Regions from separate parts of the Brachybacterium sp. GCM10030267 genome, predicted to be linked through region 2. Evidence: riboswitches for the same ligand, from Rfam matches in the RefSeq annotation. Region 2 holds a riboswitch; each other region holds the start of a gene.
The links. Region 2 has a riboswitch for thiamine pyrophosphate ahead of thiO (glycine oxidase ThiO). Riboswitches for the same ligand answer to the same signal wherever they lie in the genome.
Positions count from the first base shown of each region.

Region 1: linked by a shared signal. The riboswitch ahead of ACFQS2_RS15415 (ECF transporter S component) and the one ahead of thiO (glycine oxidase ThiO) in region 2 are both predicted to bind thiamine pyrophosphate.
Region 3: linked by a shared signal. The riboswitch ahead of ACFQS2_RS04010 (TenA family protein) and the one ahead of thiO (glycine oxidase ThiO) in region 2 are both predicted to bind thiamine pyrophosphate.

Region 1 covers NZ_JBHTCX010000017.1:180,368-190,683, forward strand. Annotated here, with positions in the region: gene ACFQS2_RS15405 (M13 family metallopeptidase) at 1-1,603, shown strand, start outside; gene ACFQS2_RS15410 (glycosyltransferase) at 1,623-2,189, shown strand; TPP riboswitch at 2,224-2,331, shown strand; gene ACFQS2_RS15415 (ECF transporter S component) at 2,378-2,959, shown strand; gene ACFQS2_RS15420 (ATP-binding cassette domain-containing protein) at 2,970-5,066, shown strand; gene ACFQS2_RS15425 (ankyrin repeat domain-containing protein) at 5,076-5,528, shown strand; gene ACFQS2_RS15430 (GNAT family N-acetyltransferase) at 5,529-6,065, opposite strand; gene ACFQS2_RS15435 (alpha/beta fold hydrolase) at 6,076-7,140, opposite strand; gene ACFQS2_RS15440 (Fpg/Nei family DNA glycosylase) at 7,137-8,177, opposite strand; gene ACFQS2_RS15445 (ribose-5-phosphate isomerase) at 8,177-8,668, opposite strand; gene ACFQS2_RS15450 (disulfide bond formation protein DsbA) at 8,732-9,349, opposite strand; gene ACFQS2_RS15455 (ABC transporter transmembrane domain-containing protein) at 9,474-10,316, shown strand, end outside.
Region 2 covers NZ_JBHTCX010000011.1:174,431-184,746, reverse strand. Annotated here, with positions in the region: gene ACFQS2_RS10075 (ABC transporter substrate-binding protein) at 6-1,316, shown strand; gene ACFQS2_RS10070 (ABC transporter substrate-binding protein) at 1,438-2,736, shown strand; gene ACFQS2_RS10065 (DedA family protein) at 3,053-3,979, shown strand; gene ACFQS2_RS10060 (NAD-dependent protein deacetylase) at 3,976-5,133, shown strand; gene ACFQS2_RS10055 (ThiF family adenylyltransferase) at 5,187-6,389, opposite strand; gene ACFQS2_RS10050 (thiazole synthase) at 6,383-7,273, opposite strand; gene thiS (sulfur carrier protein ThiS) at 7,277-7,519, opposite strand; gene thiO (glycine oxidase ThiO) at 7,516-8,718, opposite strand; TPP riboswitch at 8,713-8,819, opposite strand; gene thiE (thiamine phosphate synthase) at 8,946-9,623, shown strand; gene ACFQS2_RS10030 (hypothetical protein) at 9,721-10,316, opposite strand, start outside.
Region 3 covers NZ_JBHTCX010000003.1:337,031-347,346, reverse strand. Annotated here, with positions in the region: gene ACFQS2_RS04025 (NupC/NupG family nucleoside CNT transporter) at 1-369, shown strand, start outside; gene ACFQS2_RS04020 (polysaccharide lyase family 1 protein) at 529-1,770, opposite strand; gene tenA (thiaminase II) at 2,078-2,740, opposite strand; gene ACFQS2_RS04010 (TenA family protein) at 2,737-3,399, opposite strand; TPP riboswitch at 3,524-3,617, opposite strand; gene ACFQS2_RS04005 (hypothetical protein) at 3,914-4,186, opposite strand; gene ACFQS2_RS04000 (homocysteine S-methyltransferase family protein) at 4,394-5,440, opposite strand; gene ACFQS2_RS03995 (glycosyltransferase) at 5,541-5,960, shown strand; gene ACFQS2_RS03990 (Gfo/Idh/MocA family protein) at 6,121-7,251, opposite strand; gene ACFQS2_RS03985 (sugar phosphate isomerase/epimerase family protein) at 7,297-8,028, opposite strand; gene ACFQS2_RS03980 (carbohydrate ABC transporter permease) at 8,099-8,938, opposite strand; gene ACFQS2_RS03975 (carbohydrate ABC transporter permease) at 8,931-9,908, opposite strand; gene ACFQS2_RS03970 (ABC transporter substrate-binding protein) at 9,985-10,316, opposite strand, start outside.

The DNA of each region.
Region 1 (10,316 bases), on a different contig from region 2:
CCTGCTGGCCTACGTGTGGACCGACGACCACGATTCCTCCAGCTACCAGGTCAAACTGCATCAGGGCGGGCTCGGCCTGCCCGATGAGTCCTACTACCGCGAGGAGCACTACGGGCAGATCCGCGAGGCCTACACCGAGCACCTGGCCGCTCTCGCCCGCCTGACCGGCCTGCCCGGCCGCGAGGGCCTGGTCGAGGGCGATGCGGACGCACAGGCCACCGCGGTGATGGACTTCGAGACCCGCCTGGCCGGATGCCACGTCGACGTCGTGCGCCTGCGCGACCGCGAGAAGTCCTACAACCCGATGGACGAGGCGCAGCGCCGCGAGCTGGCCCCGGCCTTCCCCTGGACCGCCTACATCGAGGGCACCGGCGCCCCGGAATCGGTCTTCGACGTGGTCTCGGTCGGCCAGCCCGAGTTCGTCTCCGCCGCTGCCGAGCTGCTGGCCGGCGAGGACCTCGCCGTGCTGCGCACCTGGCTGGCCCTCCACGCCGTCTCCTCGTACGCCCCCTACCTGCCCGCGGCCATCGTCGAGGAGGACTTCGCCTTCTTCGGGAAGGTGCTCTCCGGCGCCGAGGAGCTGCGCGAGCGCTGGAAGCGCGGCGTCGCTTTCGTCGAGGGCGCCGTGGGCTTCGCCGTCGGCCGCGAGTACGTCGACCGCCACTTCCCGCCGGCCCACAAGGAGCGCATGACCGCCCTGGTCGATGCTCTGCTGGAGGCCTACCGCAGCTCGATCGGGACCCTGGAGTGGATGACGCCGGCCACCCGGGAGAAGGCGCTGGCCAAGCTCGAGAAGTTCACCCCCAAGATCGGCTACCCCGAGCGCTGGCGCGAGTACGACGGGCTCGAGGTGGTCCCCGGCGACCTGGTCGCCACCGCGCGCGCCGCACGCCGCTTCGACGCCGACTACGAGTACGCCAAGGTCGGCGGCCCCATCGACGAGACCGAGTGGCACATGACGCCGCAGACGGTCAACGCCTACTACAACCCCGGGCGCAACGAGATCGTCTTCCCCGCCGCCATCCTGCAGCCGCCGTTCTTCGACGGCGAGGCGGAGGACGCCGTGAACTTCGGCGGCATCGGCGCGGTCATCGGCCACGAGGTCGGCCACGGCTTCGACGACCAGGGCTCGAAGTACGACGGGGACGGCAACCTGGTCACCTGGTGGACGGCCGAGGACCGTCAGGCCTTCGACGACCGCGCCGCCACCCTCATCGCCCAGTACTCCGAGCTCTCCCCGCGCGACCTCGACGACTCCCACCGCGTCAACGGCGCCCTCACCATCGGCGAGAACATCGGCGACCTCGGCGGTCTCTCCATCGCCGTGAAGGCATACCTGGCCAGCAGGTCCGCCGAGGGGGCCGCGGCCGAACTGGACGGGTACACCGGTCTGCAGCGCATCTTCCTGTCCTGGGCGACGGTGTGGCGGGGCAAGAACCGCACGCAGGAGGCGATCCGCCGGCTCGCGGTGGACCCGCACGCGCCGATGGAGTTCCGCTGCAACACGGTCGCCGGCCATCTCGACGAGTTCCACAGCGCCTTCGGCGTGCGCGAGGGCGACGGGATGTACCGCGCCCCCGAGGAGCGGGTGTCGATCTGGTGAGCACGACGGTGAGGATCCCGTGAGGCCCGAGGCGCCGTTCTACGTCGGCACCACCAGGCCCTCCTGGGTCGGGTGGACCCGCATCGCCCTGACCCTGCTGTTCGGTGCGGTCCTGGCGCTGGTGCTGGCCCAGCGCGGCCTCGTGGCCGCCGTGCCGCCGGCCGCCGGGGTGTTCGCACTGCTGGCGCTGTGGACCTGGATGGGCCAGCACACGCGCTTCATCGTCGACGACCGCGGCCTCACGGTGAGCCTCGGCGGTTTCCTCCCGCGCCCGACGTGGCCGCTGGCCGGCTTCCGCACCGTCCAGTACCGCATCGTGCCGCAGCCGGCCGTCGGGGCAAGCCTCGGCGGCTACGGATGGCGCCGCGGCATGGTGATCCCCGCCCGGCCCGAGGAGCTGCGGCCCGTCGGCGACCGGAAGCTGCTGACCGGCGGTGAGACGCGGCAGTCCTACCGCATGGTCGTCACCCGGCCGGGGACCATGGTCGAGATCGTCGGCCGCGAGGGCACCGGGTATCTGCTGACGCCCGAGGACCCCGAGGCGACGGCCGCGGCCATCGACCAGGCGATCCGGGCGCGGCGCTGACGCCACCGCCGAGGGAGTATCCTGAGTGCCGGTCATCCACTGACAGGGGAGCACCAACGGGGTGCTGAGAGTGCGCGAACCTGCGCAGACCCTCGAACCTGATCCGGTTCACACCGGCGTAGGGAGTCGGGATATCCGTGCGGCATCGATGATGCCGTGCGCCCCTTCCGTGAGAGGAAGGAGAAGTGATGACACGCTTTCGCACCATTGATCTGCTGGTCACCGTCATGATCGGGGCAGCCTTCGGCGTCGCGTTCCTGGGGTACGGCCAGCTCTACACCCTGATCAGCCCGCTGACGATGGCGTTCCGCCCCGCCGAGGGTCTGCTGGTGGGCATCTGGTTCCTGCCCGCCGTCCTCGCCGCCCTGATCGTCCGCAAGCCCGGCGCGGCGCTGCTGGCCGAGATGATCGCGGCATGCCTCGAGATGCTGCTGGGCGGCCAGTGGGGCTGGGGCACCGTGGTCTCCGGCCTGCTGCAGGGCGGCGGCGTCGAGCTCGCCGTCGCGCTGACCGCGTACCGCCGCTTCACGCTCCCGGTGGCCGTCCTCGGCGGAGTCCTCGCCGGCGGCCTGGAATGGATCTGGGAGCGCTTCGCCTACTACCCCGAGATGAGCTGGCCCTTCGCCCTCATCCTGCTCGGGTTCTTCCTCGTCTCCGGCGCCGCGCTGGGCGGCGGCCTGGGCTGGGCCGCGACCCGTGCCCTGGTGGCCACCGGCGCGGTGGATTCGCTCGCCGCGGGACGGGAGCACGCCCGCGCCGCCGCGGCGTGAGGACTGCGGCGTGAGAACCAGGGAATCCGCCGCCGGGGCCGCGCTTGCGCTGTCCCGGCTCAGCTGGCGCCCGAACTCGCGGCGGGAGCCGACGGTCGCCGACCTCGACCTGAGCATCCCCGCCGGTCAGCGCGTGCTGCTCGCCGGCGCGAGCGGCAGCGGGAAATCGACGGTGCTGCGCGCCCTCGCCGGTCTTCTCGATGAGGAGGCCGGCGAGCTCTCGGGGCACATGGCGGTCTCGTCCCGGCCCGGAGAGCGCGGCCTGCTGCTGCAGAATCCCGCGCACGCGCTGGTGGCCGCGACCGTGGGCCGCGATGCCGCCTTCGGGCCCGAGAACGCGGCCCTGCCCCGGCCGGAGGTCCACCGGCGCGCCGCGGCGGCGCTGGATGCCGCGCAGGTGGACCTGGAGCCGTCGCGCGGCCCGCTGGAGGCCTCCGGCGGGCAGCAGCAGCGCGTCGCCCTGGCCGGCGCCCTCGCGCTCGGCCCGGACATGCTGCTGCTGGACGAACCCACGAGCATGCTCGACGCCGAGACCGCCCAGCAGGTGCGCTCGGCGATCCTGGCCAGCGCCGAGGGCCGCACCCTGGTCGTCGCGGAGCACCGGATCGAGCCCTGGCTGGATCACGTGGACCGCCTGGTGGTCCTCGGCGAGCAGGCCCGGGTCCTCGCCGACGGGGACCCGCGGACGGTGCTGGCCGCCCAGAGCGATCTGCTCGAGGAGGCCGGAGTGCTGGCGCGGCGGGAGGCGCCGCCGGATGCCGGCCCGTCTCCGCGGCGTCCGAGCGGGAGCGATCCCGGGACGGTGGTCGCCTCCCTCGAGGAGGTCACCGTGCCGCGCCGGGGCGTCACGATCCCCGTCGGCCTCGAGGCGCGGGCCGGGCAGCTGACGGTGCTGACCGGGCCCAGCGGCGCCGGCAAGACGACCGTCGTCCGCGCCCTGCTGGGGGCGATGCGCCCCGCGACCGGCACCGTCCGGCGCCCGGATCGCGAGCGCATCGCCGTCGTCCCCCAGGATCCGGAGCACTCGTTCGTCGCCGCCACCGTGCGCGAGGAGCTGCTGGCCTCTCCGTGGGCCGACGACGAGCACCTCGCGGACGAGCTCCTCGAGCGCGCAGGCCTCGCCCATCTCGCCGGGGCCAACCCCTACCGGCTCTCCGGCGGGGAGCAGCGCCGCACCGCACTCGCGGCCGCCCTCGCCCAGCAGCCCGACCTGCTGGTCCTCGACGAGCCGACGGTCGGGCTGGACGCGCGCCGCCGCGGCGCCGTGCTGGACCTGCTCGAGGAGGCCGCCGCGCGCGGCTGCTCGGTGCTGGCCGCGACCCACGACCCCGAGCTCATCGCCCGGGCCGATCACCGGATCGAGCTGCCGGATTCAGGGCACGGGGATCCTCCCCCGCCGCGCCGCCGGATCCCGGCCGACGCCCTGAACCCGCTGACCCTCTGCCTGATCGGCATCCTCGCCGCCATCGGCTCGTTCGCGGTCCAGACCTGGCAGGGCGGACTGCTCGCGCTGCTGCCGCTCGTGCTGCTGGGCCCACTGGCGGTGCGCACGCTGCGCGGCGCGGCGCTGCGGCTGACCCCGATCCTGCTCTCGGCCGCCGGGCTGGCCTGGACCACCGCCCTGCTCGGGGACGCGCCCGCGCTGTCCGGGGACGCCTGGCTGCTGGGGCTGAAGGAGGCGGCCCGGATCATGATGTTCGTCGCGCCGGGGGTACTGGCCCTGGGCAGCGTGGACGTGACCGCCCTCGGCGACGCCCTCGGAGGCCGGCTGAGACTGCCCGCCAGGCCGGTCGCGGCCTCCGTGGTCGCGCTGGTGCGAGTCGGGCACCTCGGGCGGCAGTGGGAGATCATCCTGCGCACCCGGATCCAGCGCGGGCTGGGCACGGCCGCCTCGCCGCGGCTGCTGGCCGGGGCGACGCTCGCCCTGCTGGTCGACACCCTGCGCAGCGCCGAGCAGCAGGCGCTGGCGATGGATGCCCGCGGCTTCGCGACCGCGACGCGGCGCACCTGGGCCGAACCCAGCCGGTTCGGACCGGCCGACGTGCTCGGCGCGGCGATCGCGGTGGCGCTGCTGATCTGGCCCGCGATCGCGGAGCTGCTGGTCTAGCCTGGCACCGTGAACGACGACATCCAGCCCCAGCCCTCCATCCGGCCCGACGTGCCCGCCTCCGAGGACGAGGAGGTGATCGCCCTGGCCAACTCGATGCTCGACGCCGCTCGTCGCGGGGACGGTGACGGCCTGCTGCCGCTGATCGACCGGGGCGCCCCCGCCAACCTGCGCGACGCCTCCGGCAACAGCGCCCTCATGCTCGCCGCCTACCACGGCCACGCCGAGCTGGTGCGTGAGCTCGCCGCCCGCGGGGCCGACGTCGACCTGCTGAACGACCGCCGTCAGTCCCCGCTGGCCGGGGCCGCGTTCAAGGGCTACACGGACGTCGCCGTGGCACTACTGGAGGCCGGGGCGGACCCGGGCCTGGGCTCCCCGGACGCGCTGGAGACGGCCCGGTTCTTCGAGCGCGGCGAGATAATCACCCTGATCGAGGAGCACGCGGCCCGACGCGAGGACTGATCAGTCCGCCGGATGGCGGTAGACCATCGGCACGTGCTCGATGCCTGCCTCCATGAACAGGCCGCCGACGGTCTCGTAGCCCATCGACTGGTACCACGTCTCGAGGTAGGCCTGGGCGTCGATGTGCACCTCGGCCTGCGGCGCCTGCTCGCGGGCCACGTCCAGCGCCGCGCGCATGATGCGGCGCCCGAAGCCGTCGCGACGGTTCGCGGCCCGCACGGCGAGCCGGCCGATGCGCAGCACGCCGCCGGGTTCGTGGAGGACGCGGATGTGCGCGGCGGGTTCGCGCTCCAGCCCGGCGGCCTCGGCCTCCGGCCCGGGCACCTCGATCCACAGCAGGGTGGTCGTGGCCTCGAGGTCGCGACCGTCGAGGTCCGGGTCGGTGGCCTTCTGCTCCATGGTGAAGACGTCCTGGCGGAGCTTCGCGAGCAGGTAGAGCGTGCGGGGGTCGATGTCGGGCACGACGGAGCGTCGCAGCACGGCGCCGGTCTCCGGGTCCGGAGCCGACGCCGCTGGGTGGATCACGGGTTCAGGCATGGTCACCACATTACTGCTCGGGAGCTTGCGGCGTTCCCGCCGTCGCCGCCAGCCGCGCGACGGCGGCCCGCCACTGCTCGACCATCCGCGGCCCACCGTGGCCCTCGTCCTCGATGATCACCAGTTCGCTGCCCGGCCAGGCACGATGCAGCTCCCAGGCGGTCACGGCGGGGCCGGAGACGTCGCGTCGGCCGTGGATCAGCACGCCCGGGACGCCGGCCAGGCGGCCCATACCGCCCAGCAGGCCGGCACCCGGCACGCCGCCCCAGCGCGCGGCCCAGTCGGCCACGAACCCGTCGTGAGCCCAGTAGTGGGTGACGAGGCGGGCGAAGGTACGGCGCTCACGTCGCTGCTCGTCGGTGAGATCCGCGGGCGGAGTCGCGATCTCGGTGGAGCCGGTGCCGATGCGGATGTGCTCGTCCTCCCAGGTCATCCAGGCCTCGGCCGCGGCGTCGACGAGATCGGGATCATCGCCCAGGAGCAGACGACGGTAGGCCTCGACCAGTCGCACCCGCGCCGGTGAGGTGTCGCGTCGATCGAAGTCGCCGTGCGTCTCGGCGAAGCCGGCGAACCGATCCCAGGCCTCGGGGAACACGGATCCGATCCCTTCGGTGATCCAGTCGACCTCGCGCCGCGAGGTGCTGGTGACGGCGAAGAGGACCACTCCGAGCACCCGGTCCGGATGCGCCTGGGCGTAGGCGAGGGCGAGCGTGCTGCCCCACGAGACGCCCTCGACGATCCAGGCGTCGATGCCGAGGTGCTCGCGGAGTGCCTCGATGTCGGCGACCAGGTGCGCGGTGGTGTTCGCACCGAGGTCGACGGGACCGGGGGCTCCGGCCGACGGGGTCGAGGCCCCGGCGCCCCGCTGGGAGAGGCCGACGATCCGGCAGCGATCAGAGGGAGCGCTGCGGCGGTACCCGGGACTCAGTCCGCTCCCCGGGCCGCCGTGGAGGTAGAGCACGGGCACGCCGTCGGGTGTGCCGCTCTCCTCCCACCAGATCTCGTGCCCGTCGCCCACGGGCAGGTGGCCGGAGGCGTTCAGAGGCAGGGGCGGAGGGGCGGACGCAGAGCTCACAGCGCCCATTCTGCCGCGGGGTGCTCGCGCGTCCAGGCCGCCCGGCGGCTGCGCACGCTCTGGCACCTCGGGCACCAGAACACGGTGCGGGCGGCGAGGTCGCGCGAGCGGATGGTGGTCCCGCACAGCCGGCAGGGCAGGCTCTGGCGGTGATAGACGTAGAAGGACTTCTCGCGCGGCACCACGGAGGGGTCCTCGTCGCCGTTCTGGCGGGTGCCGCGGGAGCGTTCGACGATGCGGGCCTCGAGGTCGCGGTGCTCGGGCTGGGTGGTGACGATCCGTCCGGTGCGCGCCCCGTAGGCCATCAGCGCGGCCAGGTCGGTCCACATCTGATCGAGCATGCCGGCGCTGAGATCCCGGCCGGGCACGAACGGGTCCAGGCGCGCCCGGAACAGCAGCTCGGCGCGGTAGATGTTGCCGATGCCCGCCACGACCTTCTGGTCCATCAGCTGCGTCCCGATGGCCGTGCGGGAGCGGCGCACGGCCTCCACGAACCGGCGCCGGTCGCCGCCGCCGCTGCCGTTCGCGTCCGGTCGCAGCGGGTCCGGGCCGAGCCGGTCCAGGACGGCCTGCCGGCCGGGCCCGTCGAGCACCTCGCAGGCGGTGGGACCGGTCAGCTCGGCGAGCCCGCGAGCGCCGACCAGGCGCAGCCGCACCGTCGGCCGCGGGACCAGGCGCCGCCAGTCCAGCACGCCGTCGTCCCCCAGCTCCTCCTCCTGCTCGCCCAGGCGCACGCGCGGTGCGCCGATCGCGTGGGCGTCGGCGAAGCCGGGATCGCCGGCGAAGGTCCAGGAGCCGTACAGGCCGAGGTGGACGTGGATGTGCCGGACCATCGGCGAGCCCGGGTCCACGTCCGCCGAGGGCGCCAGTGCCAGGAACAGGTGCTTGCCGGCCGCTTCGGCGGCCAGCAGCACCATGCCGTCGACCTGCGCCGCCTCCGCGAAGCGGCCCTGCGGGCTCGAGATGCGCACCCTCTCGCCCCCGAAGCCGCGGCTCAGCGCCGCGGCGAGCCGGTGGACGGTGTGCCCCTCCGGCACTACGGCGCCGAGGGGGCGGCGACGCCGGCGGGATCGCCGTAGCCGCCGGTCTCCTCGTAGCGGGCGACCAGGTCGATACGGCGCTGGTGACGCTCCTCGCCGGAGAACGGCTCGGCCAGGAACAGGTCGATCAGCGCCTCCAGCTCGGGCTCGGTGTGCTGGCGAGCGCCGACGGAGATCACGTTGGCGTCGTTGTGCTGGCGGGCGAGGCGCGCGGTGTCCTCGTTCCAGACCAGGGCGGCACGCACCCCGGTGACCTTGTTCGCGGCGATCTGCTCACCGTTGCCGGAACCGCCGATGACGATCCCGAGGGAGCCGGGATCGGCGACCACGGCCTCGCCGACGTCGGTGCAGAACGGCGGGTAGTCGTCCAGGGCGTCGTACTCGTGGGCACCGTGGTCGGTGACCTCGTGGCCCTTGTCCTGCAACGCCGCGATCAGGCGGTTCTTCAGCTCGAAGCCGGCGTGGTCGGTGCCGATGTGCACGCGCATGGGGGTGGATGTGCCTCTCTGGGTCAGGCCGGTCCGGTTCGGTCCGGTTCGGTCCGGTTCGGTTCAGCTGAAGTCGACGCCGCCGCTGCGGGTGCGCTTGAGCTCGTAGAAGCCCTCGAGCGTGGCCATGGTCGCCATCGCGTCCAGCAGACGGCCGGCATCCTCGCCCTTCGGGGCCGGGGAGACGACGGGGCCGAAGTACGCGGTGCCCTCGCCGAAGGAGATCACCGGGGTGCCGACGTCCTGGCCGACCATGGAGATGGCTCGCTCGTGGGAGGCGCGCAGCGCGGTGTCGGTCTCGTCGTCGGCAACCGGGTCGAACACGTCCATCAGCGAGGCCGGCAGCTCAGCGGCCTCCAGCGCCTGCTCGGCCACCGCCCGACGGTCCTTGTCGCCGCCGACGTGGAACCGCTCGCCCCAGGCGGTGTACCAGCGGGCGAAGGCCTCGTCCCCGTGCATGCGGGAGATCTCGATGGCCAGGCGCGCGGGAGCCCAGTTCTGATCCGTGCTGCGGCGGTAGTCGGGATCGAGGTCGCGGCCCTCGTTGAGCACGTAGAGGGACATCACCGAGAACTTCGGGGTGACCTCGCGGACCTCGGCGGCGCCCAGCAGCCAGCGGCTGGTCATCCAGGCGTAGGGGCAGGCAGGATCGACGAACAGCTCGACGGTGCGGGCAGACATGACAGCTCCTCGTGCTCGGGGGTGATGCCGCTCATTCTGTCACTGCGGGCCGTCGCCGCGGAAAGTCGCTGCGGAAAAGACGTTGCACCTGCGGCGTCGCCGGGGTTGGATCTATCAGGTGTCCGTGACCTCGTCGACGGCGGAGACCTCCGCCGCAGCTCCCCCTGCCCGCAGCCCTGCCGCCCCGGCCGCACGACGCCCCGGGGTGATGGCCTCGATCCTGCGCAACCATCGCCGGATGCTCGCGAAGGTGCTGCCGCTGGCGACGATCTCCGAGGGCGCCGAGATGCTGCTGCCGATCCTGCTCGGCGTGGTCATCGACCGCGGCATCGTCGGCGGGAACCTGGCCTTCACCCTGCTCGGAGCGCTCGGGATCATCGCGGTGCGCCTGGGCGGGATGCTGCTGTGGATCTACACGTTCCTGGCGAGCCAGAAGGCCTGCATGTACGAGCGCCACCGTCTGCGCGTGGGCCTGACCGGCGCGGTGCTGGACCCGGCCTCCCGGCGGATCCGGCGCCCGGCCGGCGAGGTGCTCTCGATCGCGACGTCCGACGCCGACAAGGCCTCCGACGTGCTGGACCTGCTGCCGTGGGGATTCCCCGCCGGCATGGTGATCCTCGGGGCCACCGTGTGGATGGGCTTCCAGGACGTGTGGCTGGGAGCGGCCATGCTGATCGGGATCGTGGTGATGGTGGTCGTGATCCGCGTGATCACCCCGACGCTCTCCCAGCGCTACGACGCCCAGCAGACCCAGGCCGCCGAGGCCGCCGCGACCGCCACCGACCTGGTGCACGGACTGCGGGTGCTGCAGGGCCTGGGCGTGCAGTCCCGGGCCCGCGCCCACTACCGCCGCCGCTCCCGCGTGGCGCTGGAGGCGGCGCTGGTCAACGCCCGCTACTCGGGTCTCTCCTCGGGCCTGACCACGCTGGTCACCGGGGCGATGCTGGCCGCCGTCGTCGTCATCGCC
Region 2 (10,316 bases):
CAATGATGATCTCCCGCCGAAGCACGCTCGGACTGCTCGCCGCAGCCGGCACCTTTCCTGCTCTGTCCACGCTCGCCGCCTGCGGCCCGAACGCCGCCGACGAGGGCGACGAGAACTCCGTGCGGATCTACTGGTGGGGCGGTGAGCTCCGGGACGGCATGACCCGGGAGGCCCTCGACCTCTTCTCCGAGTCCCACCCGGACATCAGCGTCTCCCCCGAGTACAGCGAATGGACTGGCTATTGGGACAAGCTCGCCACGCAGACCGCCGGCGGCGACTCGCCCGACGTCATGCAGATGGACGAGGCCTACATCGACTCCTACGGCACCCGCGGGTCCCTCCTCGACCTCGAGAGCGTCTCGGACGTGCTGGATCTCAGCGCCATGGACGAGGACATGCTCGAGACCGGGCGCCTGGCCGACGGCACCCTCGTCGGCGCACCGCTGGGCATCGGGATCTTCGCCGTCGGGGTGAACCCCACGATCCTCGAGCAGGCCGGGGTCGAGATGCCGGACGACACCACCTGGACCTGGGACGAGTTCGCGCAGATCGCCACGTCGGTCACCGACTGGGCGCAGGGCGCCGGCGAGGACGTCGTCGGCTTCGACTTCTTCGGGACCTCCGCCGCGGAGCTCGCCGCCTGGGCCCGCCAGAGCGGTGAGCAGCTGTTCCCGCGCGAGGACGAGACATTGATCAGCAAGGACACGATCGTCGCCTACCTCGAGTACGCGCTGGGCCTGGTCGAGAGCGGCGCCGTCCTCGCCCCCGGCGAGCAGCTGGAGGATTTCAACGCCGGCGTGGAGCAGGGCCGGTTCGGCAACAACCGTTCGGCCTTCCACCTCCAGTTCCATACCCAGGTCCAGACGTTCCAGGCCTCCTCGGGCTCCCCGCTGCAGCTGCTGCGGCTGCCCGCCCGCAGCAGCGGTGACCACCAGATGGTCAACAAGGCCTCGATGTACTGGTCGATCTCCGCCGACACCGCCAACCCGGACGGCTCGGCGACGCTCGTGGACTTCCTGCTGCGCGATCCCGAGGCGGCCAAGATCCTCAAGATCGAACGCGGGGTGACGGCCTTCCCCGACCTGCAGGAGGAGATCGAGCCCGCCCTCGACGAGAACGAGATGGTCTCGCTCGACTTCGCCCGCGACATGCAGGCCGAGGTAGTACGGCCACCACTGGTCACACCCGCCTCGGGAGTCGGCTTCGGCGACGAGTTCAGCCGGCTCAGCGAGGAGTCGCTGTTCGGCAGCCGCCCGCCGGAGGACGTCGCCGACGAGATCCTCACCCAGCTCGAGAGCATGCAGCCCGAGACCTGAGGCAGCCCGGGCTCTGAGGCAGCCCGTTCTCTGGGGCAGCCCGCTCTCGGGGCAGCCCGTTCTCCGCTGCCACCACCGCCCCACGGTGTCGCCAGCTCATCATCCGCATGCAGGAGGAACCATGACGTTGACCAGACGCACCGCGATGACCACGGTGCCCCTCGGCGCCCTCGCCCTGAGCGGTCTGGCCGCCTGCGGCCCCAACAGCGGCGGTGGAGGCTCGGGCGAGGACGGCGGCGACTCGCTGCGCTTCTCCTGGTGGGGGAATCCGGAGCGCGCCGAGACCACCCAAGCCGTGATCGACCTGTTCATCGAGCGCAACCCCGACGTCACCATCAGCGGTGAGCCCGCGGACCTCGCCGGCTACTTCGACCGGCTCGCGACGTCGGTCGCCGCCGGGGACGAGCCCGACGTGATCACGATGGGCGGTGCCTATCCCGCCGAGTACGTCGCTCGCGACGTCCTGCTGGACCTCAGCACCGTCGAAGGCACCCTCGACCTCTCCGAGATGGACGACGTGGCTCTGACCAACGGTCAGGTCGACGGCATCCAGTACGCCGTGACCACGGGCATCAACGCCCCCGGGATGATCGTCAATCCTGCCGTGCTGGAGGCCGCCGGCGTCGAGATGCCCGATACGGAGACCTGGACCTGGGAGGACTACCGCGAGATCGCCACGGCCGTGAGCGAGGGCAGCTCCGAGGGCACCTTCGGGTCCGGCACGGTGTTCACGCACGACTCGGTGGACCTATGGGCGCGTCAGCACGGGGAGATCCTCTACACCGAGGACGGGCAGATCGGTGTGAGTGCCGAGACCGTGGAGGCGTTCTTCGAGTACTCGACATCGTTGATCGATTCCGGGGCGAGCCCGAGCGCCGAGCAGATCGTGGAGCTCACCGATGTCGGGCCCGAGCAGACCCTCATGGGCCGCGGGCTCGCCGGCTTCGCCCTCGACTGGTCCAGCTCTCTGACCGCCCTGGCCACGGCCTCCGGCGCCGCCCTGGAGATCGTCAAGATCCCCGGCGAGTCGCAGGAGCCGGGCGCCTGGCTGCAGTCCTCCCAGTTCTACACGATCTCCGCTCGCACGGCGTCCCCTGACCTCGCCGCGAAGTTCGTCAGTTTCCTGGTCAGCGACCCGGACGCCGCGAAGCTCATCCTCACCGACCGCGGGGTCCCGGCCATCGAATCGGTGCGCCAGGCGATCCTCGAGGAGCTCTCCGAGACCGCACAGCGCGAGGTCGAGTACATCTCCGCACTCGGCGAGATGGACCTGAAACAGACCTGGATCGGTCCCGCGGGGTCCACCGCGGTCGAGGAGATCACCCCGCGCCACCAGAACGCCGTGCTGTTCGGTGATGCGACTCCCGCCGACGCCGCGGAAGCGTGGCACGAGGAGGCCGTGGCGGCCGTAGAGGGATGACCCCGTCCGCTGCCGGCACCCCGCCCGCTGCCGGCACCCTGCCCGCCGCGAGCCCCCGCCCGCTGCCGGCAGCCCGCCCGCTGCGAGCCCCCGCCCGCTGCTGGCACCGGACCCGCTGCGAGCGCCCCCTCCCGGAGGCCGTTATGGGGAGGTCGAAGCGGCCCTGCAGAGGGGGTGCTCCTCCGACGCCCCGGGCCGCCACGGCGACGGCGCGCGCCCGGCCCCGGGTCGCCGCCGGCCACGCGCCGTTAAACTCCGCGACACACCGGAGCGCTAACGTGCCCTGACACGACAGGCCGGGCGGACGGAGACGGGCATGAACTTCACCGAGTGGTCCCTCCGCCTCATGGACTTCCTCGGCGGGCCGGGACTGGCCCTGGTCATCGCCGCCGAAGCACTGTTCCCCCCGGTCCCCGGCGAGATTCTGCTGCCGTTCTCCGGGGTCAGCGCCGCGGCGAACGGGCAGAGCTTCCTGGTGCCGCTGTTCTGGACCACGCTGGGATCGGTGGTCGGTGGGCTCGGGGTGTACACCGTCGGCCGGGCACTGGGCCTGGCCCGCACGCAGGCCCTCGTCCGCCGGATCCCGCTGATGGAGACCAAGGACGTCGACGTCGCGATGCGGTTCTTCGAGAGGTGGGGGTTCCCGGCGGTGGCGATCGCCCGCTTCGTGCCGATGGTGCGCACCTTCATCTCCATCCCGGCGGGGATCGAGAAGATGCCCGTCTCCCTGTTCGCCGTGGCCACCGGGCTCGGCTCGGGCATCTGGAACGCCGCGTTCGTGATCGCCGGGTACTTCTTCGGCCAGGCCGGCGGGGAGGCGCTCGAAGCGTTCGTGCGGATCTACTCCTCGATCCTCGCGGGCATCGGGATCCTGGCGCTGATCGGTTTCATCATCCAGCGGGTGCGGGGCTCGCGCGAACTCGCCGACGGCGAGAAGACGGCGCTCGACGAGGGCGAGGACGAGGACCGGGCCGAGGAGCCCGCCGACGACGAGGGCGAGGGCCGGCGCCGGACACAGAGCGAGAACCAGCCTGCCGCCGGGGCCGACGGCACGGGCGGCGCCGCGCCCTTCCCCGCCGCCGATCCCGGGAGCCGGGCCGATGCCGAGCGCGGCAGCGGCGCGGGGACCGGCGCCGACTGCGAGAACGAGGTGCGCGCCGACCCCGGGACCGGCCCCGATCCTGATGCCGGTCACCGCAGCGGTCCCGGTCCTGGGCGCGTGCGGCCTACATTGGAGAGATGAGCACCGCGCACGACCCCGTCGAGGACGGTCGCCCCGGAACCGGCGCCTCCGCCGGCCGGACCGGTTCCGCGGCGGGCGCCGGCCGGACCGGTTCCGCTACGGGCTCCGGCCGGGCACGGCACGCGGCCGATGCCGATCCTCGCGCGCATGCGGCGGACACGGGCCGGGCCGGCCCTGCGGGAGACGTCGGCCGCTGGTTCTCGACCGCCGCTCCCGTCGGCCACTCCCCCGCCCCAGCACGTTCCCCGCGTCACAGTCGCCGGGCCGCCTGGGGGCCGATGTCCAGCGCGCAGTACGGGCTCGAGAGCCCGATGGCGGATATCGAGGCGGGTCTCGATCTGCTGCGTGGGAAACCGGTGGCGGTGCTGACCGGTGCGGGGATGTCCACCGGTTCGGGACTGCCGGACTACCGCGGCCGCGACGCCGTGCCCCGTTCGCCGATGACCTATCAGGAATTCATGGGCCGCGACCTGGCCCGCCGCCGCTACTGGGCGCGGTCCTCCGTGGGCTGGGAGCAGTTCGCCCGGGCCCGCCCCGGCCCCGCGCACCACCTGCTGGCCGCCCTGGCCGGCCCCGCCGTCACCACCACCGGGGTGATCACCCAGAACGTCGACGGCCTCCACCAGGCGGCCGGTTCCCATCCGGTGATCGACCTGCACGGTCGCCTGGACCGGGTGCGCTGCCAGCAGTGCGGCACCCTCACCTCCCGCGCGACGCTGCACTCACGGATGCTGGTGATGAATCCGGAGCTGGCGGCGCGGCTGCCGGAGCTGGCGGCCGACGCCGCCCAGGCGCCCGACGGGGACGCCGAGGTGGACCGCACCAGCAGGTTCCGCTACCCGGGCTGCCCGTTGTGCGGCGGGATCCTCAAGCCCGACGTGGTGTTCTTCGGCGAGTCCGCGCGAGGCGAGGTGGTCGCGGCGGCGTTCGCAGCGCTCGAGGCGGCCGACGCGCTGCTGGTGCTCGGCTCGAGCCTCTCGGTGCAGTCGGGACTGCGTTTCGTGCGCGCCGCCGGCCGACAGGGAAAGCCGGTGGTCATCCTCAACGACGGCCCCACCCGAGCGGACCCCGACGCCACGGTGCGCCTGCACGGGCGGATCGAGGAGGTGCTCGCCGTGTGGGCGCGAGCGACCGGGGCCGGGTCCGGTTCCTGACAGGTCGGCCCGGGGTCAGCGGCCCTGCCCGGCGTCAGCCGCCCTGCGCAGGGTCAGCGGCCCTGCGGGCTCCAGGCCGAATAGCCGCCCTCGAGGTGGCGCAGGCGCCCTTTGCGCCCGTGCCAGGATCCGCGCAGCCGTTCCAGGGCCCGGGCTGAGCGTGACCCGGCCTGGCAGTACAGGACGGTCTCGGTACCCAGCGTGCCGTCGGGAAGCGCGTCCGCGCCATGCTCGAGGATCTCCCCGACCGGCACGTGCACTGCCCCCTCGATGGTGCCGGCGGCGACCTCCCAGTCCTCGCGCACATCGATCAGCGTGATCCCCGCGCTCCGCGCGAGCAGCTCCCGCAGCGCGGAGGCATCGAGGGTCTCCTCCGGCCCCGGACCGCCGCTGCGGCAAGCGGGGTCCGCGGCGGCCGGGACCTGCACCCGGGTGGCCGGGGCGCGATCCGGTTCCAGCTCCAGGCGCAGCGTGCGCGAGCTGCTGGTGGCCTCGTCCCACAGCAGCAGTCGCCCCACCAGCGGGTCGCCGGTGCCGGTGACCAGCTGGATCACCTGGGCGGCCATGATCGTCCCCAGCAGTCCGGGCAGGGAGCCCAGCACGCCCGCCTCGGCGCAGGAGGGTGCGTCCCCGGGGGCCGGGGGCTCGGGGAACAGGTCGCGGTAGTGGGCGCCGCGGCCGGGCCAGAACACGCTGGCCTGTCCCTGGCCGCGCAGCACGGCCGCCCACACCATCGGCACCCCGGTGATCTCGCTGGCATCGGCGACCATGTAGCGGGTGGCGAAGTTGTCCGAGCCGTCCACGACCACGTCGTAGCGCCCGACGAGGTCGACAGCACCCTCCGGGCTGAGCCGCTGGTGGTGCGCCTCGACCGCGACCTCGGGGTTCAGCCGATGGGCGGCGCGGGCGGCCGATGCGACCTTCGGGGTGCCGACGTCCTCAGTGCCGTGGATGACCTGGCGATGGAGGTTGGAGACGTCGACGTCGTCGTCATCGATGATGCCGATCGTGCCGATCCCGGCTCCGGCGAGATAGCTCAGCGCCGGGCTGCCCAGGCCGCCGGCCCCGATCAGCAGCACCCGCGCCGCGCGCAGGCGGCGCTGGCCCAGGGTGCCGATCTGGTCGAGGGTGATCTGGCGCCGGTAGCGCTCGATCTGCTCCGCCGTCAGCTCGGGGCCGGGTTCGGCGAGCGGTGGGAGCCTCTGGCCGTGGGAGACGGCGGCCGACGGGCTGCGGCCGGGGACTGCGCTCACCATGACTCGGCCATCCGTCCGGTCGCGGCGGGCGCCCCGGCCGCGCCGACCGCCTCGGTGTCCCCGGCATCGTCGGCGTCGACGGCGTCGCTCTCGATGAGTCCCTCGAAGCTGGAGGAGGCCAGCGCCAGGCGGCGCTGCGGGATCCGTCCCGCCCCGGCGGCGGCGCGTCCCGCGCGCACGGCCCAGTCCATCGCCCGGGCCATGGCCTCGGGGTCCTGGGCGCGGGTGACGGCGCTGGCCACGAGCACGGCGTCGCATCCCAGCTCCATGGCCAGCGCCGCGTCCGAGGCGGTGCCGATCCCGGCGTCGAGCACGATCGGGACGCTGGCCTGGGCGGTGATCAGCTCGATGTTGTGCGGGTTCAGGATGCCCAGGCCCGTCCCGATCGGTGAGCCGAGCGGCATCACCGCGGCGGCGCCGGCGTCGGCGAGGTGACGGGCCAGGACGGGATCGTCGGTGGTGTAGGGCAGCACGGTGAAGCCGCGCCGGACCAGCTCGGCGGTCGCCTCGACCAGTTCGATGCCGTCGGGCAGGAGGGTGTCCTCGTCGGCGATGACCTCGAGCTTGATCCAGTCCGTCTCCAGCGCTTCACGGGCGAGCTCCGCGGTGAGGATGGCGTCGCGGGCGCTGAAGCAGCCGGCGGTGTTGGGCAGCACCTTGATCCCGAGCCGCTCGAGCAGCGTGAACACCGAGTTGCCGGTGGCCGCGGAGAAGCGGCGCATCGCGACGGTGGTCAGCGCGGTGCCGGAGGCGACCAGGGCGCGTTCGAGCGCGGCGAGGTCGGTGGCCCCGCCGGTGCCCATGATCAGGCGCGATGTCAGGGGCGTGCCGGCGATGGTGAACGAGTCGTCGGCGAGGTCGGGACGTGCGGAGGGACGGGTCATGGGTCAGCCTCCCTGCACGGCGGTGACGAACTCGCAGCGCGCGCCATCGGGCACGGGCGTCGTGGCCCAGCGGGTGCGGGGCACGACGGTGTCGTCCAGGGCGACGGCGACGCCGAGCGGACTGCCGTCGCTCGCGCGGCCGTCCTCGCCGATCTCCTGGCCGAGGCGGGAGCTGACCAGGTCGCGGACGGTGCTTCCCGGCGGGAGTGCGACCTCGTCGCCGTTGACGGTCAGGGACAGATTCATGGGTTCTCCTGGGCGGATGAGGCGGTGGCGCTGGGTACGGGGGATGGCGGGAGGGACGCCGTCGGCGGTGGGATGGTGAAGCGTTCGGGCCGGACCGCGTCGAGCAGCTGCGAGCGGGGCGCGGCGGGGTCCTCGAGCAGCTCGGCGGTGCGCTGGGCGGCCCAAGCGGACAGCAGGATCCCGTGGCGGTGGTAGCCGGTCGAGACGATCACGCGGTCATCGCCGGGCACGGGGCCCAGCAGCGGGAGGTCGTCGGGGGTGCCGGGGCGTGCCCGGGTGGTGACCTCGACCAGTTCGGTCTCCCGCACGGACGGGGCGATCTCGATCGCGTCCTGGAGCAGCTGGTGGACGCCGCCGGTGGAGGTGCCGGCGAGGTCGTCCTCGCGGCTGGTGGCACCGATGACCAGGTGGCGATCGGCGCGCGGGACCAGGTAGACGGATCGTCCCCGCACGGTGGCGCGCACGGTGCGGGCCACCAGGTTGTCCTCGCCCGGGGCCAGCAGCGAGGTCGGCACGCGCACGCGCAGGATGTCGCCGTGGACGGGGCGCAGGGCGAGGCCGAGGCGGCGGTGCGGGCCCGCGATCTCTCCCGCACCCAGCCCTGCGGCCAGCACGATCCGCTCGGCGTCGATCTCCTCGAGCGAGGTGAGGCGGCGACGGTGGATGGCAACGGCGGGGCCGTCCCCGGGTCCGCCCGCTCCGGCCAGGATGTCTTGGACGGCGGCGGCCAGGCGCCGCGGGTCGACCTGGTGGTCGTGCTCGATCAGCTGCGCGCCGGCGATGCCGCGGGCCAGGGCGGGCTCGAGACGGCGCAGCTCCCGGGGTGTGAGCTCGCGGACGGCCGCTCCGGTGGAGCGCTGGATCTCGGCCAGGTCGCGCAGCGCGGCGGCGTCGGCGTGGTCCCGTCCGATCATCACGGTCGAATCGTCCCGGTAGCCGGGGTCCACGCTGGTGCGCGCGGCGAGGCGGCTCGCGAGATCGCGGTGCGCCTGGGAGGCCTCGCGCATGATGGCCCACAGCGGGCCCTGCCCGACCTGGATCTCCGCGGCGGGGGCGAGCATCCCGGCGGCCGCGAACGTGGCCCCGTCGGCGACCCCCTCGGCGTGGATCTCCACGCGGTGACCACGCGCTCGCAGCTCGGCGGCGGTGAGCAGGCCGACGATGCCCGCGCCGATGACGGCGACATGCATGGCACGCATCCTGAGATTCCTCCTGACGGCGGCATGATCCGCATCCAGTGCTGGTGGTCGGCGCGCTGCGCCCTCTCAGCCCGGCGTCTCGGGCTCCCACGGAACCCCTCGAGTCTACGCGCCGGCGCAGACGCCGACGAGCCGGCGGGCCAGTGCCTGCGGCACGGTGCCGGCGGCACGGCGCCGGCAGGCCGGAGGTTCCGGGTCCCGGTCACGCTCTGTGCCAGGCTGTGCCCATGAACGCTCACTCGTCGGCGACCAGCGAGGCCGGTGCCCGGCGCCGCGAAGCCCTGCGCGCCTCCCGCCTGTACGTCTGCGTCGACCTCTCGCGCGGGCTCGAGGGCCTGCTGGCTTTCGCCGAGGCCGCCTTCCGCGGCGGAGTGGACATCCTGCAGGTGCGGGACAAGGCGGCCGAGGCCCGCGCCGAGGTCGAGGCCCTGCGGGCGCTGCGGCCGATCGCCGACGCGCACGGCACGCTGCTGGCGGCCAATGACCGGGCCGACGTCGCCGCGCTGGCCGGCGCGGACATCCTCCACCTCGGCCAGGGCGACCTGAGCACGCTGGATGCCCGTGCGCTGCTGGGCCGCGACGTCCTGATCGGCCGCTCGACCCGCACCATCGAGCAGATGGAGGCGGCCGACGCCGATGCGGGTCCGGACTACTTCTGCACCGGTCCGGTGTGGGCGACGCCGACGAAGCCGGACCGCGCCCCCGTCGGCCTCGACCTGCCGCGCGCCGCCGCCCAGCGGACGGGGGACGCGAAGCCGTTCTTCGCCATCGGCGGAGTCGACGCGGAACGTGTCCCCGAGCTGCTCGGCGCCGGTGTCGAGCGGATCGTGGTGGTCCGCGCCGTGACCGAGGCCGACGATCCCGAGGCAGCGGCCCGGACGCTGCGGGACGCCCTCACGAGCTGACCGACGCTGAGACGTCCTCACGAGCTGAGGGGCCCCGCGGAAGCCTCTGACCAGCGCGATGGGCCGCGCGCGGGCCGGCGAATCCTGCGGGAGGCGCTCAGGAGACGACGGCCGCGGCGAGTGCGACCAGGTCGCCCGCGTCGACGGGCCGGAACTCCAGCGGCGGGTCCTCGGCGGCCGGGTCCAGCGCCTCCATCGTGAGCACCTCGCTGCCGGTGACATACACGCTGACCTGCTGCACGCTGTCGTCGTCGGCGTGCACTGTGGTCAGCACGCTCTGGGCACGGGTGTCGGCGAGCCGGGCGGCGAGCGGGTGTCCTGAGGCGAGCTCGGTGCGGCGCACGGTGACCGGGGCGCCGCCCTGGCCGGCGACGGAGTTCGGGTCGATCAGCGTGGCGATCCGGGCGGGGACCTGCTCGACCCGCAACGGTGTGAAGTGGTGGATGCCCGACGGGGTCACTTCCTCCTCGAGCACACCGGTCTCATGGACGTAGTAGTACGCGCGGCTGACCAGCGGGCCGCTCTCGGACTGCACCGTGCGCTCCGCGGTGGCGAATCGCGCGGCGGTGCGGCGCAGCAGCTGGCAGCCGCGGAGCTCGGTGCCGGCCACCCATCGCAGCCGCCCGGTCGCCCCGTCCCGGGCAGCGCTGACCCGCCCGTCGGCGATCAGCGAGCGCAGTCCGACCTCGGCCG
Region 3 (10,316 bases), on a different contig from region 2:
GGTGACCTGACGTTCGAGCAGATCCTGGGTTACGTGTTCGCCCCGGTCATGGTCATGCTGGGCGTGCCGTGGAGCGAGGCCGTCGCCTCCGGCAGCTTCGTGGGGCAGAAGCTCGTGCTCAACGAGTTCGTCGCCTTCACCAACTTCGGTCCCGAGGCCGGCAGTTTCAGCGAGAAGTCCGCGGCGATCATCACCTTCAGCCTGACCGGCTTCGCGAACTTCAGCTCCCTGGGCATCCTGCTGGGCGGCATCGGCCAGATCGCCCCCGAGCGCCGTTCCGAGATCGCCCAGATGGGCATCAAGGCCATCCTCGCCGGGACCCTCGCCAACCTCATGAGCGCCACGATCGCCGGCATCCTGCTGGCCTGAGTCGGCGGCCGGCCGGCGCGGCCCCGCCGAGCAGGTCCTCAGGAGTCCGGTGGGCGCTGACCCGGAGCACCTGCTCGGTGGGACGTCGTCGGATACCTGCGGGCAGGCCCGGCCCTGAGATGTCGTGTACCGGCCTCCGGTGGCGGGCTCCCCGGGGTCTTACCGGGAGAGTCCGTGCGCGCCTGCCTTGGCGCGGACGACGGGCTCCACCGCGGGAAGCGGGTGGCGGTGGCCGTACAGGGTCGGGGCCGGGCCCGGGTACTCGACCAGCGCGTCCTCGGCCACCTCGTTGTACGCGGCGAGCGGGTCGACGTCCTGTCCATTGAATCGTGTGGCGCCGATGTGCACCTCGGTCCCGCCCCATGCGTGCACGAGCTCCGCGGGGGCCACACCGTCGACGGCACGCACGGCATTGTCCTCGATCCAGAGCTTGGAGTTCACGCCGACTCCCCACGAGTAGACGAAGTGCTCTGCGTCGGGGATGACGAACAGGTTGTTGTAGACGTGGACAGCCCCGTAGCGGACGCGTGGGGCTCGCTCGGCGAGGTTCTCGAACCGGTTGTGATGGAAGGTCACGCGAAGCTTGCCCTCGTCCTCCGGCTTGCTGTCGCTGTTGCCGATCAGCACCGAGGTGCTCCCGTTCCTGATCGTGCTCCAGCTGACGGTGACCAGGTCTGCCTGATTGGTGATGTCGAGCAGGCCGTCGACCCGGTGGACCACGTCGCCGAAGATGGTTTCCTTGGGCTCGCCTGCGCGATACGGTCCGTCGATGGTCAGGTGATCGAGCCACACGTTCTTGGCGCCGATCAGACCGACGACGTCGAAACCCTCGGAGACCCACCCGTCCTGGTTGCGCTGCGGGAAGCAGTTCTCCATGCCGGTGAGCTCCAGGTTCCTCACGATGATGTTCTCGCCGCGCAGGATCAGACTCACACCGATCAGGCGTGCGTCGTCCTCACCGATGAGCGTGAGATTGCTCGGCAGGTCCAGCTGGATGCTGTTCAGCTGTGCCTGGTGGGAACGGTCGCGTGCGTCCTCGAGCGGTCCCTCCGGGTCACCGTCGTAGTGGGCCGGGTCGTACTCCTCGAGGTACGCCTCCAGGTCCCACGCGGGGTCGGCGTAGTCCTCGCACGTCAGCGCAGCCCCGTCGGGCCCCGTGTTCATGTCGATCGTGCCGCGGACCGTGATGATCACGGGCTCGTCGCCGGCTCGCTCGAGCGCGGAGATGAGTTCGGCCTTGGTCGTCACGGTGAACACCATGTCGCCGGCGGCGTCGGCACCTCCCGTGGTGCCGGCGCCGGCGGACCCCCAGCCGTCCCCGGCGCGCAGGGTCTCTCGCGCCGGGTCCTCGGGGCGCGCCTGCGCGGTGGTCGCGCCGACAGCAGTCAGGGGGGCAGCCACCGCTGCGGTGGTCAGGGCTTGCATCAAACGTCGGCGTCGTAGCACGGGCTCTCCTGAGTGTGGATTGCTGTCCTTCGAATGGACCGCCGTCGGCGGGGTCATTCGTCCGATCGCAGCGGGTTCGCCTCTCGGGTACGGCGACCACACAGGGGATGTCGTGGCAGAGCGCGGATCATCCTCGCGCCCTCGCGATGAGAAACCGGTTTCCCGCTGATCTTGGGTGCGACCATACTGTGCCGCTGGCCTCGTATCAACCCTCGATGGCGGGCGGGAACCGATTTCTGGCTGCCCGCCGCGGCGTGGCCCCTCACTCCACGGCGCCGTCCAGCGCCTGCTGCCAGAAGGCGGATTCGAGCCGGGTCGCGGTGCGGAACACCGTGGCCACCTCCTCGAATCGCTGCTCGGTGAGGGACCGCGCCGCCAGGACGTCGAGGTGGGCGATGGCGTCGCGCGCGGCCTGCTGGAACTCCTCGCTCGCGTACTCGGCGATCCAGTCGCGGTAGGGGTGCTCCGGCTGCTCCTCGAGCCGGGGAGCCAGACGGGCCCCGATCTCGGCGTACCCGATCGCGCACGGGGCGAGGGCCACATTCAGGTCGAGCTGGTCACCGACCTGCCCGCAGTCGAGCACGTACCGGGTGTAGGCGACGGTGGCCTGCTTCTCGGGTGCGGCGTCCAGCTGCGAGCGATCGATGCCCCAGCTCGCGGTGAGCCGCACATGCAGATCGGTCTCGGCCAGGGTCGTCGCGAGGGCATCGGCGGAGTGCTGGATGTCCTCGAGCCGTCGGCTCTTGAAGGCGGCCAGCGCGTTGGCCCGGGCGAACTGGATGAGGAACAGGTAGTCCTGGATCAGGTAGTCCTGGAATGCGGCGAGCGGCAGTGTGCCCGCGCCGAGCTGCTCGACGAACGGGTGGCGGGTGTAATCGTCCCAGTCGGGCAGGGCGGCGGACCTGAGATCGTCGAACAGGCTCATCGTGCCTCCCCGGTGAACGGGTGGAGGTAGGACTGCTCGAAGAAGTCGAGCTCGAGGGCGACGGTGCGCTCGAAGAACTCCCGGGCCCGCTCGGGGCTGCCGGGTCCTGCTGCGTCGAGCTCGGCGTGCAGGAAGTTCACGAAGCCGGCGAAGTCCGGGTTGTCGTGGAGGTCGATCCATTCGGAGTGGACGAAGCTGCTCGGCCGCGGGTCCGGAGCGGCGGCGGCCCAGTCGTGGTAGAGCCATTCGGTGACCACCAGCACGGCGAGGATCGCGGCATAGTCCCGGGTCTCGGCGGCTTCGCGGAAGATGGTGGTGAAGCCGGTGGTCGCCAGCGTGTCCGGGACGGTTGCGCGGTCGTGCTCGCTCACGCCCAGGGACTCGAACGCGCGCAGGAAGTAGGTGTTCTCGTCCCCGGCGACCTCGCCGACGAACTGCGACAGCCGCAGCCGGGCCTCGAACGCGGGGGCCTCGGCGATGCCGGCGCCGAGGAGCACCAGGAAGCTGTCGAGGAAGCGATGGTCCTGGATCAGGTATCCGGCCATCACCTCGTCGGGGATCGACCCGTCGTGGAGCTCCGCCACGAAGCGGTGCTGGACGGCTCGGGTCCAGGTGGGTTCGCTGGCCTCACGGAGGTCGTCGGTGAAAGAGGTGGACATCGGGACTTCTCCTCGTCGGTCGATCCGTCCGGATGGGAGCTCCCGATCCGGTGACCCGGGGCCCGACCTCGAGGCGCGCTCGCGACGCGGCGAGCGGCGCAGTGACGCAGTGACGCAGTGACGCAGTGCGACGTCATGACATCCCTCCGCGAGCGCTAACTCGATCAGGTTCGTCGGGTGTGATCTCAGCCCCTGGCGGGGCACCCCGTGTCGACGACGACCTTACCCCGACACAGCAGGAGCCGCCCCGGGACCCCGGCGCTGGGGCCGGGTCCCGGGGCGGCTGAGCGGGGCCGTGATCGCCCTGATCGATTCCCGGAGGGTCACCGATCACGCGGCGAGATCACGCATGACCGATGGGTCGGAGATCAAGCGATCAGGTGGGCCGACGGTCCCGCCGATCAGGTGCGCCGACGGTCCCACCGATCAGCTGGGCCGACGGTCTCGCCGGTCAGGTTGGCCGACTGTCCCGCCGGTCAGCGAGCGGCGTCCCGCTCCTGCGGTCGGTCGCCGTTCACTCGGAGTCGAAGGCGCCGTCGTCGGCCCCGAAGGCACTGTCCTCGGAGCCGTCCTCACCGGTCGCCTCGGGGGCGTAGTCCTCGTCGAGCGGGACCTCGCGGCGCTGGTCGAGGACATCCGCTGGATCGGCGTAGGCGGAGGTGACGGAGCCGAGCTCCTCGGAGCCGAGGGCGTCCGTGGTCCCGTCGTCCGGCAGGGCATCGACCTCCTGGTCCAGGGCGTCCTCGAGCGGGGCCTCGGGGGAGTGCTCGTGCGGCGTGCTGGTCATCGTCCTGCTCCTTTCCTCCGGTGGTGTCCGGTCACTGGCAGTATCCGATATTCCGCGCCGATGATCGACTGCTCGGGCCCGCGATCGCTGGAAGCTCAAGCCCTCGCGCCGGGCGGAGCCCCGAGCGACGTCGGGCCGAGTCAAGAGCTCTTCGGGCGAAGCCTGGAGCCTCGTCGGGCCGGACCCGAACCTGTCCGGGGCCGACGCTCAGGCGCGCGAGCCCAAGCCGACGATATGCTCCGGGAGGCGCTCGTTGCTGCCGTACATGAAGTGGTTCTCCATGCGCTCGGAGTAGCGGCTCGCCTCGGTGGTGCGGCCGACGGCCTCGGCGACCTCCCGGATGTGGATCGGGGCTGCGCCGCAGCACACCCCGAGGTAGTTCACGCCCAGCTCCAGCGCCTCACGGGCGAAGGCGCTGATCTCGTAGCGGTTGGTCAGCAGGGGGTCCAGGGCGGTGGGGAAGGTGCGCCCGTGCGGGGAGGGCACGGCCGCGGCGGGATCGGAGAGGTTGAAGAACGTCGGCTCCTCCTCCGTGGTGCGGTACGGGATCGGCAGGGCGCCCACGTGGCAGTCCACGGCCTCGCGGATCTCGCGCAGCCACGGCAGCATCGTCGCCGGCCCGCGGAAGCAGTTGAGACCCACCACGTCGGCCCCGGCCTGCTCGAGGCGCTGTGCGGTCTCGACGATCCCGGCGCCCTCGGCCATCTCCTGGAACGCCATCGGGGCGAGAGTGATCACCACGGGCAGGCCGGAGGCCTTGGCGACCTCGAGCGCGGTCAGCGCCTCCTCGGCGTAGTAGAAGGTCTCCCCGACGATCAGGTCGGCCCCTTCCTCGACGGCCCAGCCGACCATCTCCTCGAACATGCCGCGGACCTCGCGCTGCGTCGTGGTGTCCGCAGGGTCCCAGATGTTGGAGTTGGAGATGTTGCCGGCGACGAGATTGCCCGGGACGGCGTCGGCGACCTCGCGGGCGATCTGCAGGGCGGACCGGTTCAGGGGCTCGAGGAGGTCCTCCTTGCCGATGACCCGCATCTTCTCGCGGTGACCGTTGTAGGTGAAGGCCTCGACGATGTCGGAGCCGGCGCGCTGGAAGTCCACGTGCAGGGTGCGCAGCGCCTCGGGGTGCTCGAGGGCGACCTCGGGCACGAACTCGCCGGCGGTCAGGTAGCCGCGCCGTTCGAGCTCGAAGAGGAAGCCCTCGGCACAGATGACGGTGCCGGTATCGAGGCGTTCGGTCAGGTGGTTGCGGGTCATGGCGTGCCCTCGTCGTCGCGGTTCCAGTGGTGGCCGCTGGTGACTGTATCCGTGCCTCGTGGTGGGCCGTATGGGTTGTGGCGATCTGTGAACGCGCACGATGCCGGGGAGTCAGGGCAGGGGTGGCCTCCTCGGCGGTGCCGGGTCATGGCCGCGGCTGGTCGCCCCGTGTTCCCTCGTCGCCCGCGCCTCGTGCCTGGTCTTCCCCATCCGCTGGGAGGAGCCCTTCGGGATGGTCATGGCCGAGGCCCTGGCCTGCGGCACCCCCGTCATCGCGACCCCGCGCGGCAGCGTCCCGGAGATCGTCCGCGACGGGCACAACGGGTTCCTGGCCACCGGGGTGGAGGCCCTGGCGGCCGCGATCGAGCGCTCCGGGGAGATCAGTGCCCAGGAATGCCGGCGCGATGCGCTCGAGCGGTTCGACCTGCCCGTGATGGCCGCGAGGTACGAGCAGATCTACGGGATGCTGGTCGAGGGCGGCACCAGCATCGAGGAGGTCACCCGGGCGATCGCCCGCTGACCGCGTCGCGCCGAGGGCCCCTGCTCCCGGGATGGGAGCAGGGGCCCTCGGCGGGTGCGCCGTGCGAGCCAGGGCGATCCTGCTCAGCGGTACTCCAGCGGCCAGGCGCGATGTATATAGCCGCGCCTGTGCGTGTGAGTACCGTCCAGCCGCGCGGAGCTCAGACGGTCGCCGCGGCGGTGCTCAGGGTCGAGGCGAACGGGTCGAAGTCGGCCGGCATGGGCTCGACCTCGGTGAACGAGGAGTTCACGGTGACCGTCTCGCCGCGGCTGATGGCGGTCTCGATGGCGACCATGATGTCCAGCACGTGGGCGGCGATCTCGCCCTGAGCGCGGTGGGGGACGCCGGCGCGGATCGCGCGGGCCATCTCCAGCACGCCCAGACCGCGACCCGTGGTGGCGCCCGTGGCGGGCACCGGAGCCGGCTCCTCGCCGCGGTACACCGTCAGCGCGGAGTCTCCGTCGAACACGTTGGGATCGGGGAAGGTCAGGGTCGCCTCGGTGCCGTAGACCTCGACGAAGCCGGCGCGCTTGTGCGGGGAGTCGAAGCTCAGCAGCACGGTCGCGTTCTGGCCGGACTCGAAGCGCAGCAGCGCCGAGACCTGGGTGGGCACGGTGACGTCGAAGACCTCGCCGGCCTTCGGACCCGAGCCGATGGTGCGCTGGTCGCGGGCCTTGGAGCCGACCGCGGAGACGCTGGTGACCGGGCCGAGGGCCAGGGCCAGGGTGGTGACGTAGTACGGCGCGATGTCGTACAGCGGCCCAGCGCCCTCCTGGAACAGGAAGGCGGGGTTGGGGTGCCAGTCCTCCGGGCCGGGGGACTGGAAGATCGTCAGCGCGCTGGCCGGATCGCCGATCGACCCGTCGCGCAGGGTGCGCAGCGCGGTCTGGATGCCGGCGCCGAGCACCGTGTCCGGGGCGCCGCCAATGCGGACGCCGTGCTTCGCGGCCGCCTCGAGCAGGGCGGTGGCGTCGGCCGGGATCGTGGTGATGGGCTTCTCGGTCCACACGTGCTTGCCGGTGGCCACGATCGACTGGGACACCTCGGCGTGCGCGGTGGGGATCGTCAGGTTGATGACGATCTCCACCTCGGGGTGGTCCAGCACGTCCTGGGCGGTGCCGGAGGCGGGGACGCCGAACTCCGCGGCGCGGGTCGCGGCGGCCTCGGGGTAGAGGTCACCGATGATGTGCACGGCCACGTCCGGGAAGGACGTGAGGTTCTTGAGGTACTCGGCCGAGATGGTGCCGGCGCCGATGATGCCGATGCCGACGGGTCCGGTGGGGTTCTGCAGGTTCACGGGATTCCTTCGTGAGTGGGGGTGGGGGTCGTCTCGGCCTCAGGCGCTGCGGAGGTACTCGAGCGAGGCGGCGATGCCCTCGAAGATGTCGCCGGCGTACTGGTCGAACTCGATGACGCCGTAGGCGACGCCGGCGGAGGCCTTCAGGGTCTCGGCCAGCGGCATCTTCCCGCCGCCGAGCGGCTGCTGGCCGGAGGGGTCCTCCGCCAGGTCGCCGTCCTTGAGGTGGACCAGCTGGACGCGGTCGCCGAGGTTACCCAGCAGTGCGGGGACGTCGGCCCCGCCGACGGCGGCCCAGTAGGTGTCGACCTCGAGGATGACGCGCGGGTCCAGCTCGGCGGCGAACAGCTCCAGGGCGCTGCGGCCCTCGAGGGTGGAGGCCAGTTCGAAGTGGTGGTTGTGGTAGCCGACGCGGATGCCGGTGCCCTCGGCCTGGGTCGCCCGTTCGTTCAGCCGGAGGGCGAGGGAGCGGACCTTGTCCGCGTCCTTCCAGTCCTCGGGGTTCCAGAACGGGTCGATGAGGTACTCGACGCCGACGGCGCCGGCCGCTGCCAGCACCTCGTCGAAGTCGACATCGCCGAGGAAGCCTTGGTGGGCGCTGGGGAAGGTGATGTCGAACTGCTCGCGGGCGGCGACCAGGTCGTCCTTGTGCTCGACGAGGTGGAACGGCTCGGCGCAGCGGAGGCCGAGCTCGGCCAGGCGGGCCACGGTGCCCTGGTAGTCGGCGGCCAGCGCCTCGCGGACGCTGTACATCTGGACGGAGATTTCCATGGTGCTCCTTCGGGGAAGTCGTGGTGGTCGGGCGAGCGGGGCCGGGAGCGGGTGGCTCCCGGCCCGCGCGTCACTTCACGGCGCCGGCGGTCAGGCCTGCGACGAAGTTCTTCTGCATCATCAGGAAGCCGGCGACGACGGGGATGGACACCGCGAGCGAGGCGGCGAGGACCTGGTTCCAGTACACGTTGGTCTGGGTGGCGTACTGCCGCAGGCCGACGGCGAGGGTGCGGGTGTCCTCCGTGGTCAGCACGGAGGCGAACAGCACCTCGCCCCAGGCCGTCATGAACGCGTAGATCGCCACCGCCACGATGCCGGGCCGGGCGGCCGGCAGGATGATGCGCAGCAGGATGGTGATGTTGCTGGCGCCGTCGACCTTGCCCGCCTGGTCGAGCTCCTGGGGGATGCCGTCGAAGTACCCGGCGAGCATCCAGATGGAGAACGGCAGCGAGAACGTCAGATACGTGATGATCAGGCCGATCCGCGTGCCCACCAGCGGAACCCCGAAGGTGGCGTCGATGTTGACGAAGATGAGGTACAGCGGCAGCAGGAACAGCACGCCGGGGAACATCTGCGTGGACAGCACGGTGGTCATGAACGGGTTGCGCCCGCGGAACCGCCAGCGGGAGACGGCGTAGGCGGCGAACGTCGCCACGCCCACGCTGAACAGGGTCGCGACCCCGGTGACGACCAGGGAGTTCATGAAGTAGCGGGCCAGCGGCACCGTCGACCACATCTGGACGAAGGGCTCGAACGTGATCCGCTCGGGGATCCACGAGAACCCGGCCTGCACGTCCCCCAGGGGCTTCATGGAGGTGGTGATCATGACGTACAGCGGCACCGCGACGAACACGGTCAGACCCACCAGCACGATGACGCGGAAGATCTTCTCTCCGACGGTCTCACGCATTGTTCTTCTCCTTCCTCCACTGAGTGAAGTAGAGGTATGTCAGCGACACCACCAGCAGGAACAGCAGCAGGAGCACGCTCATGGCGCTGCCGACGCCGAAGTCCCAGGACAGGAACGAGGCGTTGTAGATGTGGAAGCTGATGAGGTCGCCGGCCGGGGGCTGGGCCGTCCCGAACAGCACATAGGGGGTGTTGAAGTCGTTGAACACCCACAGGAACATCACCAGCACCATGGTCTGGTTCACCGGTGCCAGCATCGGCAGGGTCACCGAGCGCCACTGCCGGAAGGGGGTGGCGCCGTCCATCGAGGAGGCCTCGTACAGCTCCCCGGGGATGGACTGCAGGCCCGCCATGAACATGAGGAACGCGAAGGGCCACATGCGCCAGATCGCCACGATCACCACCGACAGGAACGCGTTGTCGCCGATCAGCCAGAACGGGGCGCCGTCGAGGATGCCCAGCTGGTCGACCAGGACGTGGTTGACCACGCCGGTGTCGCGCTGGAGCATGAAGTTCCAGGTGATCACCGCCGCGTACAGCGGCAGGGCGTAGGGGATCAGGAACAGGGTGCGGAACACCCCGCGGCCGCGGAAGGGCCGCTGCAGGGCGACGGCCGCGGCCATGCCCAGGCCCCAGCTGATGCCCACCACGAGGATCGTGTAGCCCACGGTGACCACGAAGGAGTTCAGCAGGCCCTGGCCGATCGGGGTGCTGAGATCGACCGAGATCTGGTAGTTCTCCAGGCCGACGAACGGGGCCTCGCCCCAGCGGCGGATGAAGAACTTGGTCAGCTCGATGAAGCTCATCCAGAAGCCGGTGACCATCGGGACGATGTGGATCAGCAGCTCGAGCAGCACCGCGGGCAGGATGATCAGGTACGGGAACCAGTTGCGGCGCGGGCGGCGCGGTGCGGGGTGCTCCGGACTCGAAGCGGGCGTCTTCGAGCCCTCCGGGGCGGTGAGGGTGGTCATGAAGCTCTTCTCTTCCTGGCGACGGCGGGCACGCAGCGGCCGACGGGAGGGCGTGTCCCGTCGGCCGCTGTGGGGCTCAGGCGCGGATGGAGTCCTGCGCCGTCTGCATGGCCGTCATGACGTCGTCACGGGTGACGGTGCCGCCGGTGGCGATGGTGGCGAACATGTCGTTCATCGCCTGGCCGACGGAGGTCTCGAACTGGTCCTCCCACGGCACCAGCGGCAGCGGCTCGGCCCGCTCGGCGTAGATCTCCATGAACAGTTCCGCCTGCTCGGTGTCCTCGGTGAAGGTCGGCTCGCCGTCCTTGAGCACCGGCAGCGCGGCGAAGGGCTTGCCCAGCTCCTTCTGCGTCTCCGGGGAGGTCATGAACTTCATGAACTCCAGTGCGCCGTCGCGGTTCTGGGTGT